DNA from 2 places in the Serratia sp. ID 25-353 genome. Region 1 is predicted to be linked to the other one. Evidence: predicted binding sites of a transcription regulator. Region 1 holds the regulator's gene; the other holds the start of a gene.
What was found. Region 1 encodes PurR, which represses purine synthesis genes. Its sites were predicted from a motif close to CANGCAAACGTTTGCNTG; they were not measured.
Positions count from the first base shown of each region.

Region 2: a site for PurR is predicted at 1,631-1,648, ahead of purT (formate-dependent phosphoribosylglycinamide formyltransferase). Genes of this name have one in related genera too.

Region 1 covers NZ_CM139236.1:1,958,925-1,963,102, forward strand. The annotation lists gene sodB (superoxide dismutase [Fe]) at 15-593, shown strand; gene cydH (cytochrome bd-I oxidase subunit CydH) at 655-744, opposite strand; gene purR (HTH-type transcriptional repressor PurR) at 1,069-2,094, shown strand; gene punR (DNA-binding transcriptional activator PunR) at 2,091-3,035, opposite strand; gene punC (purine nucleoside transporter PunC) at 3,159-4,178, shown strand, end outside.
Region 2 covers NZ_CM139236.1:1,287,856-1,292,033, reverse strand. The annotation lists gene dbpA (ATP-dependent RNA helicase DbpA) at 1-1,100, opposite strand, end outside; gene cspE (transcription antiterminator/RNA stability regulator CspE) at 1,248-1,457, opposite strand; gene purT (formate-dependent phosphoribosylglycinamide formyltransferase) at 1,704-2,882, shown strand; gene ACYF6X_RS06180 (YoaH family protein) at 2,917-3,162, opposite strand; gene ACYF6X_RS06175 (glycosyltransferase) at 3,233-4,178, opposite strand, start outside.

The DNA of each region.
Region 1 (4,178 bases):
TAAAGGAGGAAGCAATGTCGTTTGAATTACCTGCATTACCGTATGAGAAAAACGCGCTCGAGCCGCACATCTCCGCCGAGACCCTGGAATACCACTACGGCAAACACCACAACACCTACGTGGTTAACCTGAACAACCTGGTGAAAGGCAGCGAATTCGAGGGCAAATCGCTCGAAGAGATCATCAAGACCTCTGACGGCGGCGTCTTCAACAACGCCGCGCAGGTGTGGAACCACACCTTCTACTGGCACTGCCTGTCGCCACAGGGCGGCGGTGAACCGCAGGGCGAACTGGCGGCGGCGATCGTCAAATCCTTCGGCTCCTTCGCTGCGTTCAAAGAGCAGTTCACCGATGCCGCAGTGAAAAACTTCGGCGCCGGCTGGACCTGGCTGGTGAAAAAACCGGACGGCGCGCTGGCGATCGTCAACACCTCCAACGCGGCCACCCCGCTGACCGGTGAAGACAAACCGCTGCTGACCGTTGACGTGTGGGAACACGCGTATTACATCGATTACCGCAATGCGCGTCCAAAATACCTGGAAAACTTCTGGGCGTTGGTCAACTGGACCTTCGCCGCGGAAAACCTGGCGTAAGCGCAGGTTCTGAGGTGATGAGGCGCAGCCAGGCTGCGCCTTTTTTATAACCGGGGGTAAATCAGTTCAACGCGGCAACGAAGCTGAAAGCGATAATGACCGCCAACGCGCAGACGGTGGTAAACAGCGACATCTTCAATTCGGTATCCATGACAACTCCTTTAAAATGGGCTTTCCTAAGGATAAAAGGCGCACAATTAGTACGTCAAATCATTTTCCCACAGTTCGCCGATAAAATCTTGTTATCATTTCCCGGTTTATAATCTCGATTACCTCTTCCACTTTTGTTCAATATGCGACAAAATTCGCAGTTCACAACTGCGTACCGGCATCCATGCCCCTCCTGACTAAGCGCTGAAGACTTCAACACACTAAAAACTCAGTTTTCGCTTCTCTGGAGAAGGATCTACGTAGGCAAACGATTAACATCACACTTACATGCTGTAAACATGTGAGTTCAGGAGTCATTCCTTACATGGCAACGATTAAAGATGTGGCCAAACGCGCGGGCGTTTCCACCACCACCGTTTCGCACGTCATCAATAAGACTCGTTTCGTCGCCGAAGAGACCAAAGCGGCCGTGTGGGCCGCCATCAAAGAGCTGCACTACTCGCCGAGCGCCGTGGCGCGCAGCCTGAAAGTCAATCACACCAAGTCGATCGGCCTGCTGGCCACCTCGAGCGAAGCGCCCTACTTTGCCGAAGTGATCGAGGCGGTGGAAAACAGCTGCTACAGCAAGGGCTACACCCTGATCCTGTGCAACTCGCACAACAATCTGGACAAGCAGCGCGCCTACCTGGCGATGCTGGCGCAAAAGCGCGTCGACGGCCTGCTGGTCATGTGCTCCGAGTACCCCGATCAGCTGCTGGGCATGCTGGAAGACTACCGTAATATCCCGATGGTGGTGATGGACTGGGGCGCCGCGCGCGGCGACTTCACCGATACCATCATCGATAACGCGTTCGAAGGCGGCTATCTGGCCGGCCGTTATCTGATCGAGCGCGGCCACCGCGATATCGGCGCCATTCCGGGCCAGCTGTCGCGCAACACCGGCGGCGGCCGTCATCAGGGCTTTATGAAGGCGCTGCAGGAAGCGCATATCGACATTCGCGAAGAGTGGATCGTCCAGGGTGACTTCGAGCCGGAGTCCGGCTACAAGGCGATGCACCAAATCCTGTCGCAAAAACAGCGGCCGACCGCGGTATTCTGCGGCGGCGACATCATGGCGATGGGCGCCATCTGCGCGGCCGACGAGCTGGGGCTGCGGGTGCCACAGGATATTTCCGTGATCGGCTATGACAACGTGCGCAACGCCCGCTACTTCACCCCGGCGCTGACCACCATTCACCAGCCTAAAGAACGCCTGGGCGAAATGGCCTTCACCATGCTGCTGGATCGCATTATCAGCAAGCGCGAAGAGTCGCAGGTGATCGAAGTGCATCCGAAGCTGATCGAACGCCGCTCGGTCGCCGACGGCCCGTTCATCGACTACCGCCGCTAATCCCTCGCGCCGGAAGCCTGCGCGGCTTCCGGTTCCACCTCGCTCAGCCATTCCTGATTCAGCGTTTCCCCATCGCCAAGATACGCCAGCAGCCAGCTCATCGCCGGTGACGGTTTATCCTGCTGCCAGGTCAGGCAGCAAGGGCTGGCGGGAAACGGCTGCTGCAACTGCAACGCCGTCAGCTCACCGCGCTGCACCCGCGGCAGCGCCCGATGTGCCGGCATCATGCCGACGCACAGCCCGGCGCACAAACAGTCGAGCGCCGAAGTCCAGTCCGGCACCACCAGCCGTCGCTGGTTATCCAGCGTCCAGGTGACGCGCTTGGGCAGATTGCGCGAGGTGTCCTCCAGGCAAAGCGAAGGGTATGGCCGCAGCTGATCGTCATTCAGCGGCCCCGTCAACTGCGCCAGCGGATGTTGCGGGCTGGCCACGCACAGCCAGTTCATATAACCCATGTCGCGAAAGGCGAAGCCGCCGCCGACCGGCACCGCACGGGTGGCGCCGATCGCCATGTCCGCTCTGCCGTCCACCAAGGCATCCCACACGCCGTTGAACACCTCGGGTTGCAGCATCAATTCGACGTCGGGGAAATGACGGTAGAAATCCAGCACCAGTTGGCGGCTGCGCTGCGGTTTGACGATGATGTCGACCGCGATATTCAGCTGGCCGCGCCACCCGTTAGCCACCTGCTGACAGTGGCGGCGAGTGTCGAGCATTTTTTTGATAACAACTCGCGCATCCTTGATAAACAACGCGCCGGCCGGCGTCAACTCCACGTCGCGGTGACGCCGCTCAAACAGCGGCACCGCCAGCCATTGCTCCAGCTGCCGTACGGTATAGCTCACCGCCGACGGCACCCGGTGCAGCTCCTGCGCCGCCGCGCTGAAACTGCCGGTACGCGCCACTGCGTCGACCACTTCAAGAGAATATTCAGACCACATCGCTTTGCCTTCAATTTTTTTAACAGCACTTTGCAAATATTACCGTTTCACAAGCAGAGATCCAGCCGGATACACTGGCCGGCGCTAAAAACCTGCGACACTAAAATATTAACGAGAAATACCATGCGAAATTCCTTTGGCTTTATGTTCTACCTCGCCGGCCTGAGCATGCTGGGTTATCTGGCGACCGATATGTACCTCCCCGCCTTCGGCGCCATGCGGGAGGAACTGCAAATTTCCGCCGGCGCGGTGAGCGCCAGCCTGAGCATCTTCCTGGCCGGCTTCGCCTTCGCGCAGCTGCTGTGGGGGCCGCTCTCCGACCGCCTGGGCCGCAAACCGGTATTATTGATCGGCCTGACGCTGTTCGCCCTCGGCTGCCTGGGCATGCTGTGGGTAGAGAACGCCGTGCAGCTCTGGATCCTGCGCTTTATTCAGGCCGTCGGCGTCTGTTCCGCCGCCGCCATCTGGCAAGCGCTGGTGGTCGACCGCTATCGCGAAGGCCAGGCCAACCGCGTATTCGCCACCATCATGCCGCTGGTCGCGCTGTCGCCGGCGCTGGCGCCGCTGCTGGGCGCCTGGCTGTTGAACCACGCCAGCTGGCGCGCGATCTTCGCCGTGCTGCTGGCCATCACCGTACTGCTGCTGCTACCGACGCTGATGCTCAAAGAGCGCGCCAAAACGCAGCCCACCGCCGAGGCGCCAAAAAACGGCGTCAGCTTCTGGCGACTGTTGAAATCCCCGGTGTTCAGCGGCAACGTCGCCATGTATGCCGCCTGCTCGGCAGGCTTCTTCGCCTGGCTGACCGGCTCGCCGTTCATCCTCGGTGATATGGGCTATGGCCCGAGCGACATCGGTCTGAGCTATGTGCCGCAGACGCTGGCTTTCCTGCTGGGGGGCTATGGCTGCCGTGCCGCGCTCAAGCGCATCAATGGCAAAACCCTGCTGCCGTGGCTGCTGGTAGCTTATGGTGTCAGCATGGTGGCGCTGTATCTGGTGGCGACCCTGACCGCACCGACGCTCACCACGCTGCTGATCCCGTTCTGCGTGATGGCGCTGGTCAACGGCGCCGGCTACCCGATCATGGTGGCGAATGCGCTGATGCCGTTCCCGGAAAGCAGTGGCAAGGCCGCCGCGCTGCAAAAT
Region 2 (4,178 bases), 670 kb from region 1:
CAATCGACGGCCATCTGCAGGTAGTCTTCAATCGCATGCGCCCGCGCCATTTCCTGCGGCGTGCACAGGCTGATCGCAAGCCCGCTCATGCCGGCGCGCCCGGTACGACCGATACGGTGCACATGCACTTCGGGATCGAACGCCAGTTCGTAGTTAACCACCAGCTCCAGTTCTTTGATGTCCAGCCCGCGAGCGGCGACGTCGGTCGCCACCAGCACCCGGCAACTGCGGTTGGCGAAGCGCACCAACACCTGGTCGCGATCGCGCTGCTCCAGATCGCCATGCAGCGCCAGTGCGCTGATGCCGCGGGCCTCCAGGGCCTCAAGCACCGTTTGACAATCGCGTTTGGTATTGCAGAACACCACGCAGGACGCGGGTTGATGATAACGAATGGCCGACACCAGCAGCGCCGGGCGCTGATCGCGCGTGGTTTCATAGAAGCGTTGTTCGATGGCAGTCTGCGCTTCGTCATCGTCCACTTCGACGCTCAGCGGCTGGCGCTGAACGCGATCGCTGATGCGTTCGATGCCTGTCGGGTAGGTGGCGGAAAACAGCAGCGTCTGACGCTGCGGCGGCGTATAGCTGATCACATCGTCGATGTCGTCAGCGAAGCCCATGTCCAGCATGCGGTCGGCCTCATCCAGCACCAGCACCTTCAGCTCGTCCAGCAGCAGCGTTTTCTTGCGCAGATGCTCCTGAATGCGTCCCGGTGTCCCCACCACGATGTGTGGCGCGTGCACCAGCGAATCGAGCTGTGGCCCCATCGGTTGACCGCCGCACAGCGTCAGGATTTTGATGTTTTGCGTGAAACGCGCCAGGCGACGCAGCTCTTTGCTCACCTGATCGGCCAACTCACGGGTGGGACAGAGCACCAGCGCCTGCGTGGCGACCTGAGCGACGACGATATTATTTAGCAGACCAATGCCGAATGCCGCCGTTTTACCGCTGCCGGTTTTCGCCTTTGCGCGCACGTCTCTCCCTTGCAGGATGGCGGGCAACGCGGCGGCCTGTACCGGCGTCATTTTGGCGTACCCCAGTTCGTTGAGGTTGGCCAACTGTTCGGCTGGCAGCGGCAGGGAAGAAAAAGAAACTGTGCTCACGGCGATAACTCTTATATGACGAATGGAATGGCGGCGCGCCCGCAGGTTGGCGCCGAATCAGCGCTAAATGATAACAGAGATGGGCGGCGTTACGGGGTGCGAGCATAAAAAAACCCGCCGGCGGCGGGTTTCTCGGCGGCTCAGTCGTTAAATAGCAACGACGTTGGCGGCGGCAGGGCCACGTTGGCTGTCCTGGATGGAGAACTCAACCTGCTGGCCTTCAGCCAGGGTCTTGAAACCATCGCTAACGATAGCGGAAAAATGAACGAAAACGTCTTTAGAACCGTCGGCAGGCGTGATGAAGCCGAAGCCTTTGCTTTCGTTGAACCATTTTACGTGACCGGTGATCTTGCTCATTTGTGTTTCCTTTACTTGATAAACCTGCCTTGACGGCACGAGACGCGAAAACCTTGCTATATGTAGGCCTTCTTTCGCCGTCGCTTATTAACGCACAATCGTCCATACAGGGCAAATATTTCTGCTTGTCATAAAAACAGTAAGTTAGCAACAAACTTGGCATGGCGGCTGTGCACGCAATCGTTTTCGTATATACTGCCCGCCGATCATCAATCCGCTTACTTTCACCGATCCAGGTACGAAACTATGTTAACGATTGGAACCGCCCTGCGCCCTTCCGCCACCCGCGTTATGTTGCTCGGCTCCGGGGAGCTGGGTAAAGAAGTCGCCATTGAATGCCAGCGCCTCGGCCTGGAAGTGATCGCCGTCGATCGCTATCCCGACGCCCCCGCCATGCATGTGGCGCACCGCAGCCACGTCATCAATATGCTGGACGGAGACGCGCTGAAAGCCGTTATCGAACAAGAGCGGCCGGACTATATCGTTCCCGAAATCGAAGCGATCGCTACCGCCATGCTGGTCGAACTTGAACGCCAGGGTCACCGCGTAGTGCCCTGCGCCGAAGCCACGCGCCTGACCATGAACCGTGAAGGCATCCGCCGTCTGGCGGCGGAAGAACTTGGCCTGCCCACCTCCAGCTACCGCTTTGCCGACAGCGAGGCGACTTTCCGGCAGGCGGTCGAGCACATCGGCTACCCGTGCATCGTCAAACCGGTGATGAGTTCTTCCGGCAAAGGACAAAGCCTGATCCGCACGCCTGAGCAGCTGCAAAGCGCCTGGGATTACGCCCAACAGGGCGGCCGCGCCGGCGGCGGCCGGGTGATCGTCGAAGGGCTGGTAAGATTCGATTTTGAAATTACATTGCTGACCATCAGCGCCGTGGACGGCGTGCATTTCTGCGAGCCGATCGGCCATCGTCAGGAGGATGGGGACTACCGCGAATCTTGGCAGCCGCAGCGCATGTCAGCCGCGGCGTTGAGCCGTGCTCAGGCTATCGCGGAGAAGGTGGTGAAAGCCCTGGGCGGTTTCGGCCTGTTCGGCGTGGAGCTGTTCGTCTGTGGCGACGAAGTGATCTTCAGCGAGGTGTCACCGCGCCCGCATGATACCGGCATGGTCACGTTGATCTCACAGGATCTGTCCGAGTTCGCTCTGCACGTTCGCGCCTTTCTCGGGTTGCCGATTGGCGCCATCCGCCAGTTCGGCCCTTCCGCTTCGGCAGTGATCCTGCCACAGCTTACCAGCAGCGATGTGCGCTTCAGCGGCCTGGAAAACGCGCTGCGCGGGCACAACCAGCTGCGCCTGTTCGGCAAACCGGAGATCGCCGGGCAGCGTCGCCTGGGCGTAGCACTGGCGACGGCGAGCACGACGGAACAGGCGGTGGAGCAAGCAAAACAAGCCGCCGCCGCCGTGGCGGTCAACGGCTGATACTCACGGGGCCGCTTACGCGGCCCCGATAACGTCAATAGTCTTCGTCATCTTCAGCATCGTCATCCCGCGACGCCTCCGGTGCGGCCTCATGCTGCTCGTCTTCATCATCCTCATCGAACAGTACCGCAACCTGAGCGCCCTGATGCTTCTCGCGAATTTCCTGCGCAACGCGAGCAATGGCTTCACCGCTGCTCATGCCCTGCTCCATCAGTTGATGGATACGATCCGCCGCTTCCTGCTGCTCCGCGTGACTCAGTAATGGCATACCTGCATGCATGTGTCGTTCTCTCCGGCAAAAGGGAGAAGGAGTATACGCGCTAACGCGGCGGATCCCAACGTCTTGTGCCTCAGACCGGTTGCGAACAGCCGCTATCGCTGCGCCACTGCTTCAGCCGATGCCGCCACAGCATGACATGCCACCCCTGTTTCAGGCCGCGCGCATTAGCGAACATCGCTCTGTCGATGCCGCGCTGATAGAACTCTTCGGTGATTTGACTCTGGGCAGCCGGATCCGGTTCACGACGAATGCTGTGGCAAATGCCCAGCGCTTCGCGGGTGATTTGCCAATGGAAAGCCGGGCGAATGGCGACAGTGCCCGCATAGCGCCGGTTGAGCCGCTCCAACATTTCGACGATTTTCATATAGTGGCGTTGATAATCCACGTTCGCCTTGCCGGTGCGACGACGGTTGCTGATCGATTTGTCGTGTACCCGTTGGCGGTACAGCGGCGTACTTAAATATTTGACCCGTTGGGCATTAAACATGACTTCCGTCGTCCAGGGAATATCCTGATGATGTAACCCCGGCTCGAAATAAAGCCGATGCCGGCGAATAAAGTCGAGACGATATATTGCCAGCCATACAACGTGAATAAACTTTCGCGATTTCAGCGCACGTTCAAACCACTGTACGCCGGTGATAACGTCGGTGGTCTGTAAGCGACCCTGTGGAAAAATCGGCTGCAATTCGTCTTGGCTGGTGAAATAGCGCTCGCCATTACATTGCATTACGTCTAATTGGTGGTGCTCCGCCTGTTCCAGCAGCGTAGAATACATGTCCGGCGCCAGCAAATCGTCGGCATCGGGAAACGCCACGTATTTACCCCGGGCAACGGCGAGCCCGGCATTACGCGCGTTAGAAACGCCGGCGTTAGCCTGATCGATCACACGAATATGCGGATGCACCGCCGCGTAACGGTGCGCTATTTCCCCCGAACCGTCGGTGGAACCATCGTTGACGATGATCACCTCCAACCGTTGCTCGCGCTGGGCCAGCAGCGAAGCCAGGAAAGGC